3 regions of the Alteromonas sp. BZK5 genome follow, and region 2 is predicted to be linked to each of the others. Evidence: predicted binding sites of a transcription regulator. Region 2 holds the regulator's gene; each other region holds the start of a gene.
The links. The regulator sigma-54, encoded in region 2, starts transcription at its own class of promoters, with help from an activator protein. The targets are predictions, from matches to a motif close to GTTGGCACGNNNNTNGNNT.
Positions count from the first base shown of each region.

Region 1: BIZ39_RS07235 (flagellar basal body rod protein FlgF) is a predicted target of sigma-54. The motif match lies at 2,565-2,583, and genes of this name have one in related genera.
Region 3: BIZ39_RS17010 (DUF1328 domain-containing protein) is a predicted target of sigma-54. The motif match lies at 1,618-1,636, and genes of this name have one in related genera.

Region 1 is NZ_JACSOE010000017.1:64,242-68,825, forward strand. It holds gene flgC (flagellar basal body rod protein FlgC) at 1-279, shown strand, start outside; gene flgD (flagellar hook assembly protein FlgD) at 311-997, shown strand; gene flgE (flagellar hook protein FlgE) at 1,012-2,397, shown strand; gene BIZ39_RS07235 (flagellar basal body rod protein FlgF) at 2,622-3,365, shown strand; gene flgG (flagellar basal-body rod protein FlgG) at 3,412-4,200, shown strand; gene flgH (flagellar basal body L-ring protein FlgH) at 4,212-4,584, shown strand, end outside.
Region 2 is NZ_JACSOE010000043.1:833-5,416, reverse strand. It holds gene rapZ (RNase adapter RapZ) at 1-106, opposite strand, end outside; gene ptsN (PTS IIA-like nitrogen regulatory protein PtsN) at 191-634, opposite strand; gene hpf (ribosome hibernation promoting factor) at 648-935, opposite strand; gene BIZ39_RS13025 (RNA polymerase factor sigma-54) at 966-2,447, opposite strand; gene lptB (LPS export ABC transporter ATP-binding protein) at 2,521-3,246, opposite strand; gene lptA (lipopolysaccharide transport periplasmic protein LptA) at 3,249-3,803, opposite strand; gene lptC (LPS export ABC transporter periplasmic protein LptC) at 3,772-4,350, opposite strand; gene kdsC (3-deoxy-manno-octulosonate-8-phosphatase KdsC) at 4,347-4,584, opposite strand, start outside.
Region 3 is NZ_JACSOE010000075.1:12,797-17,380, forward strand. It holds gene BIZ39_RS17000 (hypothetical protein) at 1-619, shown strand, start outside; gene BIZ39_RS17005 (DUF2490 domain-containing protein) at 736-1,431, shown strand; gene BIZ39_RS17010 (DUF1328 domain-containing protein) at 1,679-1,855, shown strand; gene BIZ39_RS17015 (hypothetical protein) at 1,894-2,088, shown strand; gene BIZ39_RS17020 (hypothetical protein) at 2,172-2,390, opposite strand; partial or broken gene BIZ39_RS17025 (DUF349 domain-containing protein) at 2,404-4,584, opposite strand, start outside.

The DNA of each region.
Region 1 (4,584 bases), on a different contig from region 2:
TTCGCTACGGCGTTGCAAGATGCAATGCGCGATCAGTCAAAAGGTGCAGGTGTTCAAGTAAAGGGGATTGTAGAAAGTGATGCTCCTTTGCAAGTGGAGTATTCACCTAACAATCCGATGGCAGATGAAAACGGCTACATCTATAAACCCAACGTGAACATTGTGGAAGAGATGGCGAATATGATGTCAGCGTCCAAAGCGTATGAAACTAACGTACAGGTTGCGGACACCACAAAGCGTATTTTCCGTCGCGTACTGCAGCTAGGTCAAGGGCAGTAACTTGCCGCTTGAATAATGTGAGGATTACTCAGTGAATACCATAAACAATACTGGCTTAAATACTGATCTGTATTGGCAAGAGGAAACCGTCAAAATAGCTGACGGCACCGAGCAGCAGTTAACCCAGGAAGATTTCTTCTCAATGTTAACTGAGCAGTTAGCCAATCAGGATCCCACTGCACCCGTTGATAACGATCAAATGGTAGCGCAGATGACATCATTTACGATGGCCGACGGTATTTCCCAGCTTAACGAAAAGTTTGAGTCGTTTGCAGCTTCAATGACATCGAATCAAGCGTTACAAGCTTCTAGTCTTATCGGGCAAAACGTGCTGGTTCAAGGTAACGTGGGTTATATGGCCAATGAAGGCGATGGCATTTCGGGTGTCATCGTGAATGAAAAAACAGTTCAGAATATGACGATCACTATTGAGAACCAGTTTGGTGAAGTCATAAAAACCATTGATGCAGGCACACAAAGCGCTGGCAACATTGAGTTTGAATGGGATGGCAAAGATAAGCATGGCAACCAGATGGCACCGGGTGAATATGTTATCAGTGCCACTGGCGAGTTGAATGGAGAAGGTGTTCAGCTGAATACCGCCGTTAATCGCCATGTTGGAAGTGTAAGCTTGGCTGGTAGTGGTCAAGGCGTAATTTTGAATTTGGATGGTGATGTCAGTATCAATCTTGATGACGTCATTCAAATCGGCAGTTAGTAGGAGAATCAATAATGTCTTTTAATATTGCACTGAGTGGCGTATCAGCCGCACAAAAAGATTTGGATGTAACCGCCAACAACATCGCAAACGTAAATACAGTTGGCTTTAAAGAATCTCGCGCTGAATTTGGCGATGTTTATGCGGCATCACTGCTTTCAGGTGGTAAAACTAAAGTAGGTGACGGTGTACTCACTCAAGAAGTTGCTCAGCAATTTTCTCAAGGTAGCCTTCAGTTTACCAATACCTCGCTTGATTTGGCGATCACGGGTAATGGTTTCTTTGCGACAGTACCTGAAATTACGTCTCGCGACTTCTCGTTCACACGTGCGGGTCAGTTCAAGTTAGATAGCGACAATTTCGTGGTTAACAGTAACGGCGATAACTTATTGGGTTTCCCCGTTAACTCTGATGGTACAAGTGCCTCGGTAGCACTTAGTACTACTGAGCCAGTGCGTATTCCAGACTCTTCGGGTTCTCCCGCACAAACCACAGAAGTTGACATTCGAATGAACTTGCCTGCTGGTGATGCAGCCCTAGATCCACAAGATTTTGACCCTGAAGATCCGCTTACCTACAACGCCGCAACATCGGTAACCGTTTACGATTCGTTAGGTGATAGTCACGTAATGACCTATTACTTCATAAAGGATGCGACACCGGGTGTTGATAATGAGTGGTATGTTGCTACTGCAATCGATGACACGCTAGTTGATATGACAGATTCAGCGGGTAATGACACAGACCCAGCAACAGCAGTAAATAGTGTCGGTGGTAACACTGGTAACGCCGTAACAGCATCTAAACTTATCTTCTCTCAAGGTGGTGATTTTGCTGGCATGGAAACGCCTGATGGCCTACCTACACTTGATTTCAAAATGCAAACAGAAGCGTTAGGCGCAGGTATTCTTGCTAATGGCTCAGATCCTACTCAGCAAATAAGCATTGATTTTAACCTCGATGTTAATAACGCGACGCCTAATGAGCCGACTCAGTTCGCCTCTGCGTTTGAAGTTACTTCACTAGAACAGGACGGTTTGCCTGTAGGTCGATTAACAGGTATCGACATTGGTCCGGATGGCTTGGTTCGCGCGACGTTCTCTAATGGTACGTCTGAACCTATTGTTCGTGTCGCTTTGGTTCGCTTTTCTAATGAACAAGGCCTAACTCAAGAGAGCAGTACTCAGTGGAAGGAAAGTATTCTTTCAGGTGAGGCACTAGCGGGTGAAGCAACAACCGGTACTTTCGGCGAAATTAACTCTTCGGCGCTAGAACAAGCTAACGTTAACCTTACCACTGAGCTCATCGACATGATTATCGCTCAGCGTAACTTCCAGGCAAACTCGCGCGCGCTTGAAGTGAACAACTCGCTAAACCAGACTATCCTTAACATTCGATAGTTTGCAGTAAGCCACATTAGCAGATTGCTAAGCGGCAAATTTTAGGCGCGGAAAACCGTACCTATTTGACCCGATTTAGAAAGGTCGCAACAATGCGACCTTTTTATTTTTCTATATATATCAATTTAATACCGCCCTTATTTTTCAATTGCACTAAATATCCACAGATTGGCACTGCCTTTGCAAAATCTTGTTTAAGGTTTAATCAGAGTCAAAAGTCAGTCATGGACAAACTTCTCTATATTTCAGCAAGTGGCGCCTCCCAAGACCTACTAGGAACAGGGATTAGGGCCAATAACTTGGCTAATGCACAGACAACGGGATTCAGAGCGCAGTTAGAGCAGGCAAGGTCAATGCCGGCCTACGGCGAAGGTTTGCCGACTCGCGTGTTTTCCATGACAGAGAGCCCGTCGAATAACTACGAGTCGGGTCCGATGATTAAAACAGACCGCGATTTAGACGTAGCCATTCAAGGTGATGGTTGGTTCGCTGTACAAGATCAAAATGGTCAAGAAGCTTACTCGCGTGATGGAAATTTCAAGTTAGGCGATGACGGAATTTTGACAGATATCCACGATCGCGTCGTGCTTGGTGACAATGGGCCAATATTCCTTCCTGTTCCTTTAGATAACCTCAATATCGCCGCCGATGGCACGTTGTCGATGAGACAGTTAGGTGCCCCTGCCAATGTTATTGAAGAAGTGGGGCGACTTAAATTAGTTAGTCCAAACTATGCAGACATGGAACGTGGCAATGACGGCTTATTTAGAATGGAAGATGGCTCAATAGCGCCAGCCAATGCCAACGTAAAAGTAATGTCGGGCATGCTTGAAGGTTCCAACGTTAATGCTGTTGACGAAATGGTGGACATGATAAGTCTGCAGCGTCACTACGAGCTTCAAGTCAAAATGATGAAGCAAGCAGAAGAGCTTGATACTCGCGGTAATCAGCTACTACGCATCCTGTAAAAGAATTTTTATCACCGTTGCCCTATGAGCAACGTCGGAGGTTAACATGCATCCAGCACTATGGATAAGTAAAACCGGACTAGACGCCGCACAGACTGATGTGGCCGTGGTGTCTAACAACCTAGCAAACGCATCAACAGTGGGCTTTAAAAAAGACCGCGCGGTGTTTGAAGATTTGCTTTATCAGAATATCAATCAGCCAGGCGGTCGTTCGTCAGCCGACACAGAGCTACCTTCTGGGCTTATGCTTGGTTCAGGCTCGAAGGTCGTTGCTACTCAAAAAGCACACACGCAAGGTAACCTGTTAACCACTGAAAACGCGCTTGATATGTCAATTCAGGGCCGTGGTTACTTTGAAATATTGCAGCCAGACGGCACCATTGCATATTCGAGAAATGGTCAGTTTTCACTGAACGACCAAGGCCAAATTGTTACATCTGGCGCGGGCTTTTTGCTTCAGCCTGAAGTGGCTATTCCCGAAGATGCGCAACAAATCACAATTTCTCAAGATGGTGAAATTAGCGTGAGCATACGGGGCCAAGCTGAACCGCAGGTACTCGGTCAGCTTAATATTTCTGACTTTGTTAACCCAACCGGATTACAACCAACCGGACAAAACCTTTATGTAGAGACAGCGTCAAGCGGTGCACCTATTCAGGGGATCCCTGGTCTGCAAGGTTTGGGTTATATCTCACAAGGCACGTTGGAAACGTCTAATGTAAACGTGACCGAAGAGTTAGTAAACCTTATCGAAAGCCAGCGCTTGTATGAGATGAACTCAAAGGTTATCTCATCGGTCGACCAAATGCTTGGTCAGGTTATTCAGCAACTTTAGTAGGTAGCATCATGCGTATTTTAGGTTTATCTGCTGCACTTCTGATACTTGGCGGTTGCGCCAGTACAAACGAGCCTCCCGTTCAGGCAAACGACCCGTCGTTTGCACCGGTAGTGCCAGATTACCCGCGTGAAACGGTAGTAGAAGATGGCTCGCTTTTTCGTTCGCAGCTTGCTAACAACTTATATTCTGACGTTACCGCAAGAAGAGTCGGTGACATCATCACTGTAACGTTAAGCGAGAATACCCAAGCGAGCAAATCAGCCGACACTAGCACAGCGAAAGATTCAAACGTCAATCTTAACCCTATTACCGGGCTTGCTGGGCAAGCGATAAATATTGGCGGAGAGTCGGTACAATTGGGAATAAGTTCATCCCGAGATT
Region 2 (4,584 bases):
AGTTTACCGGGATATTATCAACACAGTAATAACCTAAATCTTCCAATGCGCGAAGTGCGACAGACTTACCAGACCCCGAACGACCACTGATTATTATCAGCTTCACCTACTTTCTCCCTAATACTCTGGTTTTATCACATACGCGTTGTTGAATTAGGCGCCTACTAAACGGTTAATAGGCGCTTAATGTTTAACTTAATGCAGATAGAATATCGTCGCTTGTCGTTGCGCGACGTATTGCTTTAATCGTTTCTTTGTCGCTTAGTTTACCAGCCACGGTGGCCAGCGTTTGAAGGTGTCCTTCGGTCTGTTCCTCAGGAACGAGTAGAGCAAAAAAGATGTCTACGGGTTTCTCGTCAAGGGCGTCAAAGTCGATTGCTGGCGTGCTGGTTACAACAATGGCAATCACTTTCTCAAGGCCCGGCAGGCGTCCGTGGGGCAGGGCGATACCATTGCCTATGCCTGTACTACCCATACGCTCTCGAGCCATCAAACTGTTGAGTACCGTTGCCTGATCAATGTTCTCGTTTTGCTTGGCAGCGATATCAGCGATGATCTCAAGAATTCGCTTTTTACTATTACACTGAACCGCACACTCGGTGCGGTCCAGACTTACGATGGCTTGTATATCCATGCTTAATTAACTACTAATGTTTTTTCAGTTTTTCCTTATGCTTGATTACCTGCCGGTCGAGTTTATCAACCATGCTGTCAATCGCCGCATACATGTCGGTATTTTCTGAGGATGCGAATACTTCAGCGCCACTTAAATGAACGGTCGCTTCGGCTTTTTGATTTAATTTTTCAACGTTCAGGATGACATGCACATTAGAAATGTGATCAAAGTGACGTTCAAGTTTGCTGAACTTCGTATCGACATAATTACGCAAAGAGTCGGTGATTTCGACATGATGACCAGTAAGGTTGATTTGCATATTTCGTCTTCCTTATATTATTAAGCCCGATTAAATAAGGCTTTTGCGTTGGTTCGACGGCGGGATCGACAACGATTCCCGGTACTTTGCTATTGTTCGCCGGGCAACTTTAATGCCTTGTTCGGCCAACAATGAAGCAATCTTGCTATCACTTAGCGGCTTGCTAGGCTTTTCTGCGGCCACTAATTTCTTGATCAATGCACGAATCGCTGTAGATGAACATTCACCACCAGACTCTGTTGCAACGTGGCTTGAGAAGAAATACTTCAATTCGAAGATTCCACGTGGCGTATGCATGTACTTTTGCGTTGTCACTCGCGAAATAGTGGATTCGTGCATATCTACCATTTCTGCGACATCATTTAGCACCATTGGTTTCATCATTTCCGGGCCGTGCTCAAAAAAGCCCATTTGCTGCTGCACAATGCAGTTTGCAACCTTCATTAAGGTTTCGTTACGAGATTCAAGGCTCTTTATGAACCACTTAGCCTCTTGCATGTGTGAGCGGATGAACTGTGAATCGCTACTATTCTTGGCACGGCGACTCATTGCAGCGTATTGTTGATTTACGCTTAACTTAGGCAGACTGTCGGGGTTCAGCTCAACCACCCAACGGCCATTTTTCTTGGTTACTGAGACATCAGGAATAACGTACTCAGGCTCTTTAGTAACTAAAGCACTACCTGGGCGAGGATTCAAGGTTTGCAGTAAACGCATTGCCTCGCGTAGCTGATCTTCTTTCAATCGGCTTTTACGCATAAGCGTACGATAGTCTTTGCTGCTCAGTAAGTCAGAGTACTCTTCAATCAGTTGCTTCGCTTCAGCAAGCCACGGTGTGTCTTCTGAAAATTGACGCAATTGCACCATCAAACATTCTTGTGGAGAGCGTGAGCCAGAACCAATAGGGTCGAACATCTGAATGCGCTTTAGCACACATTCTATTTCGTCCATTTCAATCGGCTCTTCCATATCATCATCGTTAACCGCTTCTAAAATATCATCAAGGGTAACGGTTAAATAACCTGACTCGTCAATAGAGTCGATGATTGCTGTAGCGATTGCGCGATCGGTATCCGAGAAATGGGTAAGGCGCATTTGCCAAAGAAGGTGCTCTTGAATATCTTCAGTAGTCTCACCTTGGAAGATTTGCTCGTCGTCATTGGATGGACCTGGAGCTGGCGAAGATGAAGCAGAGTAGTATTCGTCCCATGTGCTGTCGATTGGCAGCTCATCGGGAAGATCGTTTTTCTCAAGTGCATCGCCGGCTTCTAGTGTGTCACTAGATGCAGAAGCAGTGGCCTCAGAGCCGCTGTCATCGTTGTCGATATTGTTCTTTTCTAGTTGCGGCTCGTCGTTACCTTCTTCAACTTCTAATAGCGGATTAGAATCGAGCGCTTCTTGGATCTCTTGTTGAAGATCAAGTGTAGAAAGCTGCAGCAGTTTAATGGCCTGCTGAAGCTGTGGTGTCATGGTAAGTTGTTGGCTAAATTTTAGCTGTAAAGATGGTTTCATCTACGTCTTATTTAAATGCTCTAAATTGAATATACCAGAGCGAAACTGAAAAATGACAATTCGGTTACATTAACTATAGCCTGAATTGTTCGCCTAGGTATACATCCCTTACTTTTTGATTACTTAAAACCTGTTCCGCCGTTCCTTGCGCAATAAGCTCGCCATGACTCACAATGTACGCCTTTTCACAAACATCCAATGTCTCTCGTACGTTATGGTCCGTGATAAGGATTCCAATACCCCTATCGCGAAGATGTTGTATTATCTTCTTTATATCATTAACTGATATTGGATCAACACCAGCAAATGGTTCGTCTAACAAAATAAATTGCGGTTTTGCTGCCAGAGCGCGGGCAATCTCAACGCGACGGCGTTCGCCCCCTGACAAACTCATCCCCGTACTATTACGTATATGGTTAATATTAAATTCATCAAGTAGCGCATCTGCTTCTTCTTCTTGCTGTTGTGAATTTAAATCTTTACGGGTTTGCAAAATGGCCATGATATTTTCATGCACTGTGAGCTTTCTGAAAATAGAGGCTTCCTGCGGTAGGTAGCCAATTCCGCGGCGTGCGCGCTCGTGCATGGGCTGATGAGTTAGCTCATTGTTGTCGATTTCAATCTTGCCTTTATCCAGATTCACTAAACCAACAATCATGTAGAATGTGGTGGTCTTACCAGCGCCATTTGGGCCAAGAAGACCAACAATTTGACCCGTTGAGACAGACAGACTTACATCTCGAACAACCTGTCGTGACTTGTAAGCCTTAGCAAGATTTTTAGCGCTCAAAGTTGCCATTGCTATTCATTGCCCTCGTTGTCTTTTTTGTCTTTCTTAGACGAAGTTTTGCGAATGGTCTCAGGTGTGAATACTGTGGTCACTCGACCCTCACCATCCTTACCTGCGCCGCCAGTCGCTAGCAATTGCTCGGTAATCATATCGAACGTGATGTTGTCACCCTGTACTTTACTGGTGTCTTGTTTCAACTCTGCGTTTCCGGCAAGAGAAATCGTTCGGTTCACCACTTCATAGCGTATTTCATTAGCTTTTGCCGAAACTGGCGTGCCGTCTTCCAATTGCTGGGAATAGCTTGCAGGCTTTCCTCTAGCAATAAATATTTCACGACCACCACCGTCAGTGGCAATTACTTCCACTTCGTCAGCTTCAATAACCAAAGAGCCTTGAGTTATGAGTACGTCGTCTTTGTACAACGCGGTTTTATTTTTACCGTCGATAAACTGGGTGTTCGAGCCTATTTTTATGGGCTGCGAAAAATCATCTTCACTGGCGTGTACCGCACCGCTAGCGATGGCAAGCAATAAACTAGTTGCTAGGGGAATAAGTGGTTTGTACATGATCTAAAAGCTCGTATTCTTGTGTGCGTAAATTCGCGTTAAACCCATTACTTAAAATGACATATTGGGTGCCCAGTATTTCAACGGGTTGGTCAGATGTCATTTGCTTGGTTTCTAAATTAATTTGAATGTACTCGGTCGATATACTTCTGACAAAGTCATCGCCAGTTTGGTTCTCAATATTAACTTGGTTTTCCAGCTGGATTAGCTCGTTATTGTATAGTGTACCTTCATCAGCGGTTACCACCCATGGTGATGACGCGTTTTCTGTATAAAGGGTGTATTTAGGTTGCTGAAACAATACAAAGCCAAGCTGGTCGTAATGCTCCATCGACTCTGCAAATACTTTGTGATTTAACTCACCGTCTTGATTGTACAGCGTAGTGGTAAGATTTTTTGCTTTGTAGGCGGGCTTTAGCGCATCGTTTTCACGATTCCCCTGCGTTTCAGGCTGCTCTTCCATCCACGTAGGGATGTACATCAGCATCGCCAAAATAAATAGCGCCGATATACTTAATCCTAAGCGATTAAAGCCAAACAGGCTCATACACTAGCTCCAAAAATCTCATTTGCTACCCCTTTGGCCTGCAAAATGGTATCCGATATTTCTCGGACCGCGCCAAACCCACCGGGAAGGGTTGTAATCCAGTTTGCTTGTTTGGCTACGTAAGGATGGGCATCGGCAACCGCAATTTTAACCGCAACGTGCTTGTACATACCCGTATCTGGCATGTCATCACCTACCGCAGCCACTTCGTCAGTGTTTAACTCAAGGCGCTTC
Region 3 (4,584 bases), on a different contig from region 2:
AAAAACTACTCTTGTAGCAGCTACAGTAATGTTGGTGACAGGTTGCAGTGCAGTGGCAAAACCGCAGATGGAGCATTCAGCTAGTTCGAATGTTCCGGCGTTAAAAGCTAAAGCACTCGACAACGCATTACTTTATTCCGACGAATGTATTACTGAGCGAGAAGTGGTAACGGCACAAAAGATGTGGGGCGACGGCATAGTGCGAATTGGTGCAGTATTTAGCAATGATGGTGATTACTCTGGCGAAGCCGCAGATTTCATCCAAGCTATGTATGGTTACGATTTAAGCAGCGTACTGTTTAAACCAACGCTTGCAGCTAACGACCAGTTCCGTTCAAGCTTCGATGCTGCGCTTTCATACTTTGTTGGCGGTAATGACGCTTACGAAGAGGACAAAGGCTTTGCTATAAAGCCATACACAAATGTGAAATTCGATAATGTGGGTATTATCAACAACAGCTGTCGCATGGCCGTGGCGATGGGCAACTACTTCTTTACTGATACAAAAGGTGGCGAAACGAAGGTGGAATACACGTTTGCCTATGTCAAAGATAGTGACGGCGACCTGCGTATTGTTGCTCACCAATCTTCGTTACCTTACAACCCAAACGGTAACTAGATAGGCCATTGCCCCTCCATTCTTAGGAAGTGTGAGGGGCGAAACACTCTCCCTTTGCAGGCAAGGCGTCCCTTCCCTTTCGCTTTGCCTCTTTTTTATTTTCAACGAGAAAAACTATGTGCGCAAAACGAATTATGACGCGTTGCGTCTTACTACTTGCGATGGCGATGACAGCCGGCGTTAAGTCACACGCCGAGTCAGATTTTCAATCTTGGAATGCCCTCGCACTCACTGGAAATGCCGATGATAAAGGTAAATGGCAATTTTGGTTTGACGGTCATTTACGCTTTAAAGACGACGCATCTCGGCTAGGCGTTTCTATCGTTCGTCCCGGTGTCGGCTATAAACTTTCAAGCGATACGACCTTGTGGCTGGGTGTTGCAAGAGTAACGATAGACTCAGACAGCGGTTCAATTGAAGAAGACAGGGTGTGGCAGCAAGCCACGTATTCATTAAGCAAATTTATGGGCGGTACCATTTCAGGTAGAAGTCGTTTGGAGCAGCGATTCAGGAGCGATGAAGGCGATGATACAGGCTATAGGTTTAGACAATTTATACGGTGGTCGAAACCTTTAAATGAGCAATGGTCAATAGTCGTGTGGGACGAGGTATTTTGGGCTTTGAACGACACAGACTGGGGCCAAAATAGCGGGTTTGATCAAAATAGACTTTACGTGGGACCGGCCTATCACCTCAACAAGAAATGGCGCGTCGAGATGGGATACTTACATAATCATATTGCGTCGCCAGGCGCCAATTCAGACGCCATAACAAACCACAACCTTGCTCTCACATTCTTCGGAAGCTGGTAAGAATCAAAAAATAACTCCAGCCAAAGGCCCTTAACACACAAAGAGTAAAGTTGGGTGACTAGGGCCTTACTCAATCATGTAAAAAATGCATTCGTACGTGTAATCGTGACGTTAATTGCCTGCAGATACGGCCTGACAACCAGAGAAAAATTAAATTATATCAATATATTTCAATAACTTAAAAAAACAGGCACAAAGATAGCATTAGTTAAAGTGAAAGTAACGGAAGCAATACGAGGATTTAGTTATGTTAGGTTGGGCAATCACATTTTTTATCATCGCCATTATTGCAGCAGTTTTTGGTTTTGGAGGCATCGCAGGTGCAGCAACAGGTATCGCACAGTTTCTTTTCTTTGTGTTTATCGCGTTGCTCGTAATCTCACTTATCGCAAATGCGTTACGTGGTAGAGCACCAAGAGCCTAAGAGTTAGAAGTATTTTAATAGGAAAAAGGAGTAAGGATATGTTTTCATTTAAAAACTTATCAAAGGTACTAGTAGCATCAGCATTTGCACTATCACTAGCAGCTTGCGGTGACGGTGAAGCGGAAGACGCAGGCGAAGAGCTAGACGAAATTGTTACCGATGCAGGTAATGCCGTTGAAGACGCTTGTGAAGATGTGAAAGAAGGCGTAGACGCTGAAGATAAAGACTGTTAATCACGTTTTTATCAAAAAAGGGCCAGACAATTGTCTGGCCCTTTTTGTGTTTACAGTCGACGTGGTTTGACCTAACTGGTTAGTTAAGACACTTCTTCACCACCTAACTCACGAGCAAGATCGTCTAGTGTAGATAGCGTCGAATCAAATTCACCTACGCCGTAACGGTATTTTACACTCACGTGATGATCCGTACGCCCGAACTTCACTCTTAACCCTTCTGCGTCAATATGCTTCACGGTATTCAAAAAGCGATAGGCAGACATTTCTGTTTCAAATTGAAACTCAACACTGTTTTCCATTTAGGCTTTCCGTTTAAGCAACAATTTCAGGATGAGTATCAATAACTGAAACAACTCGTTGCAGCAAATGGTTATCTTCTTCGCTTATCGAGTCGTATGATAACCAGTCAGCAAGAATGTCGGGAGCTGTTGCCGCTTCGCCTTGTTCCAACTTAGATGTCATCATTTGTAGCTGTACGCTAGAGCGTATAGATGCGTCTGCATCTGGGCTTGGCATACCAGTTGCGACTTCTAATGCTACCGTCAACCATTGTCTATCGTGCTGAGTTGTTTTATTTCCAGTTGACTGACCCAATACGCTTGACCAACGCTTCCCTAACGTTTCCGCTAGAGATTGCTCATCACCACTTCCCTCACCTACACTTAGCTGTAGTAAAGAAATCAGAGCCTGAGCTCGCGCCAATCGGGCTTGAGATTGTGCATTTTTCGCTTGCGCCGCGCGCTTACTTTCAAGTGAATCAATCTTTTTATCTACTTTCGTACGTTGCGCTTTAGGCAAGTCGGTTAACTGAGCGCGAACGTCGCTTATTGATTGACTGAACGTTACATCATCGCTGTTGATGTCAACAGCTTCCACTTGCTTGAGTAGCGAATCTACTAACGCGTTAAATGCATTATTCTGTACTTTCCGCTCGGCTTTTAAACGTTCAAATACGGTGTCATTGGCAGCTTTAAATTCTGCCCACAACTTACTCTCTTCACGTTTACCTGCATGGCCTATTTGCTTCCACTGGCTTTGCAATTGCTGAGCTTTGTCGGCAGCGCCAGCAACATCTTCTACCGTAGCAAGTTGACAAGCTTGGGTGACTAACGCACGCTTTTGGGCTTGGTTGTCGCTTTGCCATTTATTTACTTTAGCCTGAATGGGCGATGATACCGCCTTCCATTCTTGCTTCAGCTGTTCATAAATTTCACGTTCAACCTGACCTGCAGCGTGCCACTGTTTAGACACTCTATCGAAAACTTTCACTAACTCGGCTTCCGGCATGTTAATGTCCATTGCCTTAACGGTAGCGATAATCGACATACGCTGTTCACGCGCAGCAGCCCGCTGTGCATCTAACTTCGCGTAATGCGCTCTACAAGGCTCGAAGGCCTTTTCAAGTGCATCATCAAATTGCTGCTGTAACAACGCGTCATCACTACTTTCTTCACTCGTTGACGATGACGGTGTTAGTGATAACCATTGCTTACGCAGATACTTAATGGCCTCACTTCTTTGCTTAATATTTTCTGCATCAGCGCTGGCTAACGCTTTTGCTTCTTCTACAAGAGCGGGTTTGCGCGGCGCAGCAAGGTAATCCTGCCATCCTTCTAAGCGCGACACATCACCAGCGGTCTTTTCAAAACGCTTCTCTACATACTTTTTCGCTGAACCAGGAAGCGCAGCATAACTTTCCTGAAGCTTTGCAAATTTTGAAATAGCAACGCGGAATTTACCCTGAGCAATTAAGTTATCGATAACGCTAATGTGCTTTCTAATGTGTTTTACTTGCTCATTTTCTTTGGATTTTTGAGCACGCTCTTTGGCATTTACACTGCTTGTCGCTGCGTTGAAACGTTTAGACAACGCCTTAGGAATGGCATCGATTTCGCGACTAAGCGCTTTATACGCTTGACGTGCTTCGTCAAACTCCGCTTTAAGAGCCACTACACTACTGCTTTGCAATGCGTCGCCACCATTTACCTGACTCAAATCCTCAGTCGATGCGCTAGCTTCTTCAACGCTCACATCACGGGTATCTTTGTCCGACTCGCTATCGCTTGCCGAAACGATCTTAGCGGCAATGTCTTCGAGCGCCTGAAGTTTTATCAGTAGCTTTTGGCCGTATTGCTGCTGCATAGAGAAGCGATCAAGCTGGTCGTTTAGTTCGTCGACAGAGCGCTTAATCTGTGTAATTCGCTTATCAGTTGCAGATTCATCATCGAGACGCGCTAGCTGTTCGAGCGTTGCTTCAACACCGCGCACGCTTTCATTAACCGTAGCAACATCAGCAAGCGTCGCTTCACAAAGCCTGTTATTGTACAACCAAGCTACCTGCTCCTTGGCATAAGTAAGCTGCTGTTCGCACAATGCTCTGGTATTAGCACGTTGCGACGCTTGTTGCTTCTCTTCCCATGCTGGGCGGATACGGCTTAAATATCGCTCGAGCTGCTCACCAATACGCGCGCGCTTTTCTTCATAATCAGCGCG